One region of the Rhizobium sp. BK181 genome, then DNA from elsewhere that is predicted to be linked to it. Evidence: predicted binding sites of a transcription regulator. Region 1 holds the regulator's gene; the other holds the start of a gene.

Region 1 (4,189 bases):
GATTGTCGCCAGCGTACGGCCATGGAAGGCGCCTTCAAAGGTGATGATATGGAACCGCTCGGGATGGCCCTTCGAAAACTGATAGCGGCGTGCGGTCTTGATCGCACATTCCAAGGCTTCCGCGCCGGAGTTCGTGAAGAACACCTTGTCGGCGAATGTCGCCTCGGTCAGCCGCTTCGCGAGCGTCTCCTGACCGGGGATCTCATAGATATTGGAAAGGTGCCAGACCTTGTCTGCCTGCTCCTTCAACGCCCCCACCACGTGCGGATGGCCGTGACCGACAGAGGTGACAGCAACGCCCGCGCCGAAATCAAGATATCGCTCGCCCGTTTCGGTGATCAGCCACACGCCCTCGCCTCGCTCGAACCGCAGCGGGGCACGAGAGTAGGTATCGTAAAGCGCGGCTTCAGCCATGGCGCGATCTCCTGTCATTGATTACCAGTGGCCGGATTCCGGCTAAGGAAAGCAGGTCCGGAAAATTAAAAATGCCGCCTTTCGGCGGCGAGCAGCACTATTTACTTTTCGCACTGCGATGTCAACAAAACTGAGGCTTTGCAACATGCGTCAAGCAGCCATCTGAGGCCGCAGGACCTATCAACAACTAATGTTGCAGAAATGACTCTCCCGTCCAGCAAGTTGGGGAAAACTTGAAATTCGATTCGCCGGGATTCAACCGACTCTTGTCACAGAGTCAGCCTCACACTAGGTTAAAACTCAATTACTAGACTGCATGCGGCGGAACTAGTCACCAAAATCGAGCAAGCGTTTCTTGCCTCGGATACGTCCGGGGCAACGGTGAAGGATTCTGCCTACACCAACGCTAATAAGGCGGAGACAGGGGCATGAACTGGACAGACGAGCGCGTTGAAAAACTGAAGAAGCTTTGGTCCGAGGGCCTTAGCGCCAGCCAGATCGCAGCACAACTTGGCGGTGTAAGTCGCAATGCCGTCATCGGCAAAGTCCACCGTTTGAGTTTGCCCGGCCGAGCCAAGGCCGGAGGCTCGACGACAACTGTCAGAACGCCCAAGCGCACCACATCCGCGCCGCGCGCTCCGAACTATGCATCTCGCGTCACCACGCGCACCGTCACCCGCCAGCAGGGTGCGACGATGCTCAAGGAAGAGATCGAAATCGATGCTATCGAGCAAGTCAGCTTCCGCCCGGCCGCAAACGTGGTCGTTCCGATTTCCCGCCGCCTCGGCCTGACGGAACTGACCGAACGCACCTGCAAGTGGCCGGTCGGTGATCCGCTGAAGGACGACTTCCACTTCTGCGGCTGCGAATCTCCGGATAATTCCCCGTATTGCACGTACCACCAGCGTATGGCGTACCAGCCGGTCAACGAGCGCCGCAAGGCAGCCAACCGGGTCGCCTGACCCGGAAGCCGGATAAGGACACAAGAAAACGGGCCCTCGCGGGCCCGTTTTTCGTTGAAGCAGTATGGAGGTCGAGGGAAGCCTCAGGCTTCCATGGAGTATCCGGCACCACGCACGGTGCGGATGACGTCCTGCATGTTGGAGAAGTTCAGCGCCTTGCGCAGGCGGCCAACGTGCACGTCGACAGTACGCTCATCGACATAGATGTCGTGACCCCAAACGCCGTCGAGCAACTGCGAACGCGAGAAAACGCGCCCCGGTGACGCCATCAGGAACTCGAGGAGACGGAACTCGGTCGGGCCGAGGCGAACTTCGCGGCTCTTGCGATGAACGCGGTGCGTCTCGCGGTCGAGCTCGATGTCGCCGCACTTCAAGAGCGTCGAGAGTACCTCGGGCTTGGCACGACGCAGCATGGCCTTGACGCGGGCGACAAGCTCCGGCGTCGAGAACGGTTTGACGACGTAGTCATCGGCGCCGGTGGAGAGGCCGCGAACGCGTTCGCTTTCCTCGCCGCGCGCTGTCAGCATGATGATCGGCAGGCGCTCGGTTTCCGGCCGCATGCGCAGGCGGCGGCAGAGTTCGATGCCCGACACGCCCGGGAGCATCCAATCGAGGATCAGCAGGTCCGGCGTGCGTTCCTGCAGCCGGATCTCGGCCTCGTCGCCGCGCAGGATGGTATCGACCTCGAAGCCTTCAGCTTCAAGGTTATAGCGAAGAAGCACGCTCAGCGCTTCTTCATCTTCAACGACAGCTACTTTGGGTATCATTCGTTTCGGTCTCCTGGGGGCACGGTCGCGGAACGATTATTCCGTGACGGCGCCGACGGTGTTGGCGGTATCGTCCTTCGGACGTTCGCCTTCCGGCTGGGCACCGGTGGCCATGTAATAGATGGTTTCGGCAATGTTGGTCGCGTGGTCGCCGATACGCTCGATGTTCTTGGCGCAGAACAGAAGATGCGTGCAGCTGGTGATGTTGCGCGGATCTTCCATCATGTAGGTGAGCATCTCGCGAAACAGCGAGGTATACATCGCGTCGATTTCCTCGTCGCGTTCGCGGATCGACTTTGCCTTGTCGGCGGCCCGGCTCGTGTAGACGTCGAGCACTTCCTTGAGCTGGACGAGTGCCAGTTCGGAGAGATGCTCGAGGCCGCGAGCGAGCCTGCGCGGCACGCCGGCGCTCTGGACGGCAATGACGCGCTTGGCGGTGTTCTTGCCAAGATCGCCGACGCGCTCGAGGTCAGCCGCAATGCGGATCGAGCCCATGATTTCGCGAAGATCGGCGGCCATCGGCTGGCGGCGGGCGATCGTAACGATCGCCTTGTCACCAACCTCGCGTTCGGCGTGATCGAGGATCACGTCGTCGGAGATGACCTTCTGGGCCAGAGCCGTGTCGCCGTTGACGAGGGCGCGAACCGCATCCGAGACCATCTGCTCGGCCAGGCCGCCCATTTCCGAGATACGGCGGGACAGGAACTTCAGATCGTCGTCGTAGGCAGAAAAGATATGTGTCGATGCCATAGGGCTCATCCTTGAATATGGTGAGGGTTACCGACGCCGGCGATCAACCGAAGCGACCCATGATGTAGTCCTGGGTGCGCGGGTCGTCCGGGTTGGTGAACATCTTGTCGGTGTCGTTCTCCTCGACGAGATTGCCGAGGTGGAACATCGCCGTGCGCTGCGAAACGCGGGCGGCCTGCTGCATCGAGTGCGTCACGATGACGATCGTGTAGTTTTCGCGAAGCTCGTGGATCAGCTCCTCGACCTTTGCCGTGGCGATCGGATCGAGAGCCGAGCACGGCTCGTCCATCAGGATCACTTCCGGGCTGACGGCAACGGCGCGGGCGATGCAGAGACGTTGCTGCTGACCACCGGAAAGGCCGGTGCCGGCTTCATGAACGCGATCCTTCACCTCGTTCCACAGACCGGCGCGCTGCAGGCTGACCTCGACGATCTGGTCCATGTCGGCCTTCGACTTGGCAAGACCATGGATGCGCGGGCCGTAGGCGACGTTCTCATAGATCGTCTTCGGGAACGGGTTCGGCTTCTGGAACACCATGCCGACGCGAGCGCGGAGTTCCACGACATCGATATCCGGATCGTAGATATCGTCACCATCGAGCGTGATCTTGCCGGTAACCCGGCAACCATCGATCGTGTCGTTCATGCGGTTCAGGCTGCGCAGGAAGGTGGACTTGCCGCAACCGGACGGGCCGATCAATGCTGTCACCGTGTTTTCGCGAATGTTTAGCTTCACATCGAAAAGCGCACGCTTTTCGCCGTAGTAAACCGAGACGTCCTGGCCGATCATCTTATAGGGAACGGTATTCATCTTCTGATCCAGCGCCTTCTCAACTGCTGCTTCCGTCAACATGTTCATAATGTCTACTCCGTTTACCAGCGGCGCTCAAAGCGACGACGCAAGAGAATGGCTCCGAAGTTCATGACGACCAGGAACAGGAGCAGGACGATGATGGCACCCGATGTGCGCTCGACGAAGGCACGCTCGGCTTCGTTGGCCCACATGTAGACCTGGACCGGCAGGGCTGTCGAAGGCTCCATCGGCGTTGCCGGTGCGTTGGCGACGAAGGCGACCATGCCGATCAAGAGCAGCGGAGCCGTCTCGCCGAGTGCATGTGCCAGGCCGATGATCGTGCCGGTCAGGATGCCGGGCATCGCGAGCGGCAGGACGTGGTGGAACACCATCTGCATCTTCGAGGCACCGAGACCAAGGGCAGCCGCGCGGATTGACGGCGGCACGGCGCGGAGCGCTGCGCGCGTCGCGATGATGATCGTCGGAAGAGTCATCAGCGACAG
Region 2 (4,189 bases), on a different contig from region 1:
CGCTTCAGCGCCAGTGCACCAATCACAGTCGTGTTGGTACGAACGATCGTGCGGGCGGCCTCCGGAATGACCCCACGGCGTCCGACCAGCGAGAAGTAGAGATCGACATACTCGCGGAAGCGCGGGTCGTCTTCCGGGTTGATGACGGCGAAATCCGAAAGCGGCCTGATGCGCAGGCCGTAGCGCTGCAGGCGCGTTTCGATGACCGACGGGCGGCCGATCAGGATCGGCTCGGCAATCCCTTCCTCAAGCAGAACCTGCGCGGCGCGCAGGACGCGCTCGTCTTCACCTTCGGAGAAGATTACCCGCTTGCGCTCGGCATTCTTCGCGGCGGCAAAGATCGGCTTCATGATGAAGCCCGAACGGAAGACGAAGCGGTTAAGCTGGTCGAGGTAGGCGTCGAAATCCGCGATCGGACGCAACGCGACGCCGCTTTCGGCCGCGGCCTTTGCGACTGCAGGGGCGATGCGCAGGATCAGGCGCGGGTCGAAGGGCGAGGGGATCAGGTAGTTGGGGCCAAAGACAGGAGTTTCGCCCGAATACGCACGGGCGGCGACGTCGGATGGTTCCTCGCGCGCCAATGCCGCGATGGCGCGCACGGCGGCCATCTTCATTTCCTCGTTGATCGTGACTGCGCCGCAATCCAACGCACCGCGGAAGATATAGGGGAAGCAGAGAACGTTGTTCACCTGGTTCGGGAAATCGGAACGACCAGTGCAGATCATCGCATCGGGACGCGCTGCCCGGGCGAGATCGGGCATGATCTCCGGCGTCGGATTGGCGAGCGCCATGATCAGTGGGTTTTCGGCCATCTGCGCCAGCAGTTCCGGCTTCAGCACGCCGGCTGCGGAAAGGCCAAGGAAAACATCGGCCCCACTGATGTTTTCGGCAAGCGTGCGGGTGTCGCTTTTCTGGGCGTAAACGCTCTTCCATTCGTCCATCAGTTCGGTGCGGCCCTCGTAGACCAAACCTTCGATGTCGTGGACCCAGATATTTTCGCGCTTGGCGCCCAGCGTAACGAGCAGATTGAGGCAGGCAAGGGCGGCAGCGCCAGCGCCGGAGGCAACGATCTTGACCTCGTCGATCTTCTTGTTCGCCAGTTCGAGGCCATTGAGGATCGCCGCGGCGACGATGATGGCAGTGCCGTGCTGGTCATCGTGGAAAACCGGGATCTTCATGGTCTCGCGAAGGCGGCGCTCGATCTCGAAACATTCCGGCGCCTTGATATCCTCGAGATTAATGCCGCCGAAGGTCGGCTCGAGCGAGGCTACCGTCGAAACCATCTGATCGACGCTCGATGCCTCGACTTCGATGTCGAAGACGTCAATGTTGGCGAATTTCTTAAAGAGGACGGCCTTGCCTTCCATGACCGGCTTTGAGGCGAGCGGGCCGATATTGCCGAGCCCGAGAACGGCGGTGCCGTTGGATATGACCGCTACGAGATTGGCGCGCGACGTGTAGTCGGCGGCCGTCTCCGGATTGTCGCGGATTGCGAGACAGGGTGCTGCAACACCGGGGGAATAGGCCAATGCCAGGTCGCGCTGGTTGCCAAGCGGCTTGATCGCCTGGATCTCGAGCTTGCCCGGACGCGGATAGCGATGGAAATAGAGCGCCTGCTCATCGAGGCTTCCACCTACCAAATTCTTTTCCGTCTTGGACTTTTCGTGATGATCCATCATCGCCTCCGGGCTGCCGCATGCTGTCTTGAAGTGTTTTCAATACATCAAACGGCATGGCGGAACAGTCGGAATTTCCATCGAAATGCGAAAACAACGCGAATCTCTCCTGACATCCGCGCAGGTCGACAGGAGCCGGGAAAATCAACCGGGAAAGCGGCATGTCATCTTCCTGAAACACGACTCTGGTTTTGGAGAGGCAGGTGAACGATGGGACACGAGCAGGATGCTTGTGAGGGACAACATGGATACGCGGCACTTCCGTACGCTTTTCATTTCCGATGTGCATCTCGGCTCCAAAGCCGCGAAGGTGGACTTCCTGTTGGATTTTCTCAAGCATCACGACGCGGACACGATCTTTCTTGTCGGCGATATCGTCGATGGTTGGCGGCTGAAGCGAAGCTGGTACTGGCCGCAGGATTGCAACGACGTGGTGCAGAAGCTGCTGCGCAAGGCGCGCAAGGGCACGCGGGTTATCTATATCCCGGGCAATCACGACGAATTCCTCCGTGACTTTCCAGGCACCCATTTCGGCGGCATCGAGGTTGCCGAGCGGATGATGCACGAAACGGCCGACGGCAAGAAATACCTGGTCCTGCATGGCGACGAGTTCGACGTCGTCGTCCGCAATGCGCGCCTTCTCGCCTATCTCGGCGACTGGGCTTACGACATGGCGATCATGATCAACATCGGCCTGGCAGCGATCCGCCGCAAGATGGGTATGCCCTACTGGTCGTTTTCGGCGTGGGCCAAGCTGCAGGTCAAGCACGCTGTCAATTTCATAGGCGAGTTCCAGCGCGTCGTCGCCGACGAAGCCCGCAAGCATGGCGCAGACGGGGTGATCTGCGGTCACATCCATCATGCCGTGATGGAGGACATGGATGGCATCCGCTATATCAATACTGGCGACTGGGTCGAAAGCTGCACGGCGATCGCCGAACATCAGGATGGCACCTTCGAATTGATCGAGTGGCGTTCAATGAGCGGAATACAGCCAATCCCGATGGCTATCGGTCACCGCGAAAAGGAAGTCGCGCCGCAGGCTGCCTAGTCGCGGCCTTTGCTCCCGCAATTCACAGTATGAATTTAGCCCGTTGTGTCTTTGCGACAGGCCCTATTTATTTTCTAAAACGTTTTCGATGGGCAAGTTCTTGCCATAGTCGCCCTTAGGTTGACGTGCTAGGCAGCGTTCAGTTTCCTGCAGGTCCATCATGATTCCCGCTCAAAATCCTCCGGCAAGTGAGGGCGCGCCACCGCGCTTTCGGCTTCTCAGTGCCTTGTCTTACTGTGCACCTTTGCTTGTCAATGGCGTTGCCTTGCCCTTCTTCCCGATGTGGCTTGCGCTGCACGAGTTCAACGATCATCAGATCGGCGTCATCCTGGCAGTGCCGATGGTCGTACGCGTGCTCGTTGCACCTATTGTCGCCATGTATGCCGACCGCATGAAGGAGCGGGCGGATGTATTGCTGTTTTCCGGAAGCCTGTCGCTGCTGACGGCGATTGCGCTTTACTGGACAAATACGTTCTGGCCAGTGCTGATCGTCTATACCATCCAGGGCGCGACTTTTGCCTGTTACGTCCCGGTCGTGGAATCGATCGTGATCTCGGGTGTAAGGCGCTGGGGGCTGGACTACGGGTCGATGCGGGTTTGGGGCTCGATCGCGTTTATTGTGTCCACCCTGATTGGCGGGCAGTTGATTGGGCATTGGGGCGGAGAGATGGTGCTGCCCGTGATGACCTTTGGTTTCGTCACGACAGTGGTCATGGCGATCTATTGTCCGCGGATTGGTCCGACACGCAGACGTGGCACGCCTGTCGATATTTCGGCGGCGACCGGGAGTTCGTTGCGTCAACCGCATCTGCTGGCCTTGCTGATCGGAGTCGCCATCCAGCAATCGAGCCACGCGGTTCTGCAGGCTTTTGCGTCGCTCTACTGGCGTGAACTCGGTTTTTCCGGCACGCAGATCGCCGTGCTGTGGAGCGCCGGTGTCGCGGCCGAGGTGACGGTGTTCTTTCTCTCGCGCCGGCTGAACCGTCGGTTCAGCGCCTGGACCTTGATCCGCTTCGGTGCGGCCGTCAGCGTCTGCCGCTGGATACTGTTTCCGATGCACTGGGGCTTCTGGGGCTTCTTTCTGCTCCAGTGCATGCATTCCTGCACTTATGCGTTCGTGCATACCGGCGTGCAACGACGGATCGTTGCCACCGTCCAGGAGACCCAGGAATCGTCGGCCCAGGGCGCCTATTTCTTCTACAACGGCATGTTCCTGGGGCTGATGACAATTGCCTCCGGCTACCTCTACGCCTGGCTCGGCCTCGCCAGCTATTACGTCATGGCAGTGGTCGCCCTAATGGGCCTCTGTCTTGTAGTCGCGGCTTATTATCTTCAGCCCCAGAGGGTGATCTCCGGCGGCCAGACGAGCGAGGCCGTGTAGCGCAAACCCGGGTCGCGGTCTCGAGCGAGAAGCAGCGGCCCGTCAAGGTCAACGAACTCGGCATCCTGCGCCAGCAGCACG

The links. The regulator PhoB, encoded in region 1, activates phosphate uptake and scavenging genes when phosphate is short. The targets are predictions, from matches to a motif close to TGTCATNNANCTGTCAT.
Region 2: FHT77_RS24880 (UDP-2,3-diacylglucosamine diphosphatase) is a predicted target of PhoB. The motif match lies at 1,839-1,855, and genes of this name have one in related genera.

The regions. Positions count from the first base shown of each region.
Region 1 is NZ_JACHZA010000001.1:980,731-984,919, forward strand. It holds gene FHT77_RS04985 (aspartate aminotransferase family protein) at 1-414, opposite strand, end outside; gene FHT77_RS04990 (GcrA family cell cycle regulator) at 843-1,376, shown strand; gene phoB (phosphate regulon transcriptional regulator PhoB) at 1,460-2,143, opposite strand; gene phoU (phosphate signaling complex protein PhoU) at 2,180-2,893, opposite strand; gene pstB (phosphate ABC transporter ATP-binding protein PstB) at 2,937-3,752, opposite strand; gene pstA (phosphate ABC transporter permease PstA) at 3,767-4,189, opposite strand, start outside.
Region 2 is NZ_JACHZA010000015.1:109,399-113,587, reverse strand. It holds gene FHT77_RS24885 (NADP-dependent malic enzyme) at 1-1,676, opposite strand, end outside; gene FHT77_RS24880 (UDP-2,3-diacylglucosamine diphosphatase) at 1,903-2,727, shown strand; gene FHT77_RS24875 (MFS transporter) at 2,888-4,108, shown strand; gene dgcA (N-acetyl-D-Glu racemase DgcA) at 4,060-4,189, opposite strand, start outside.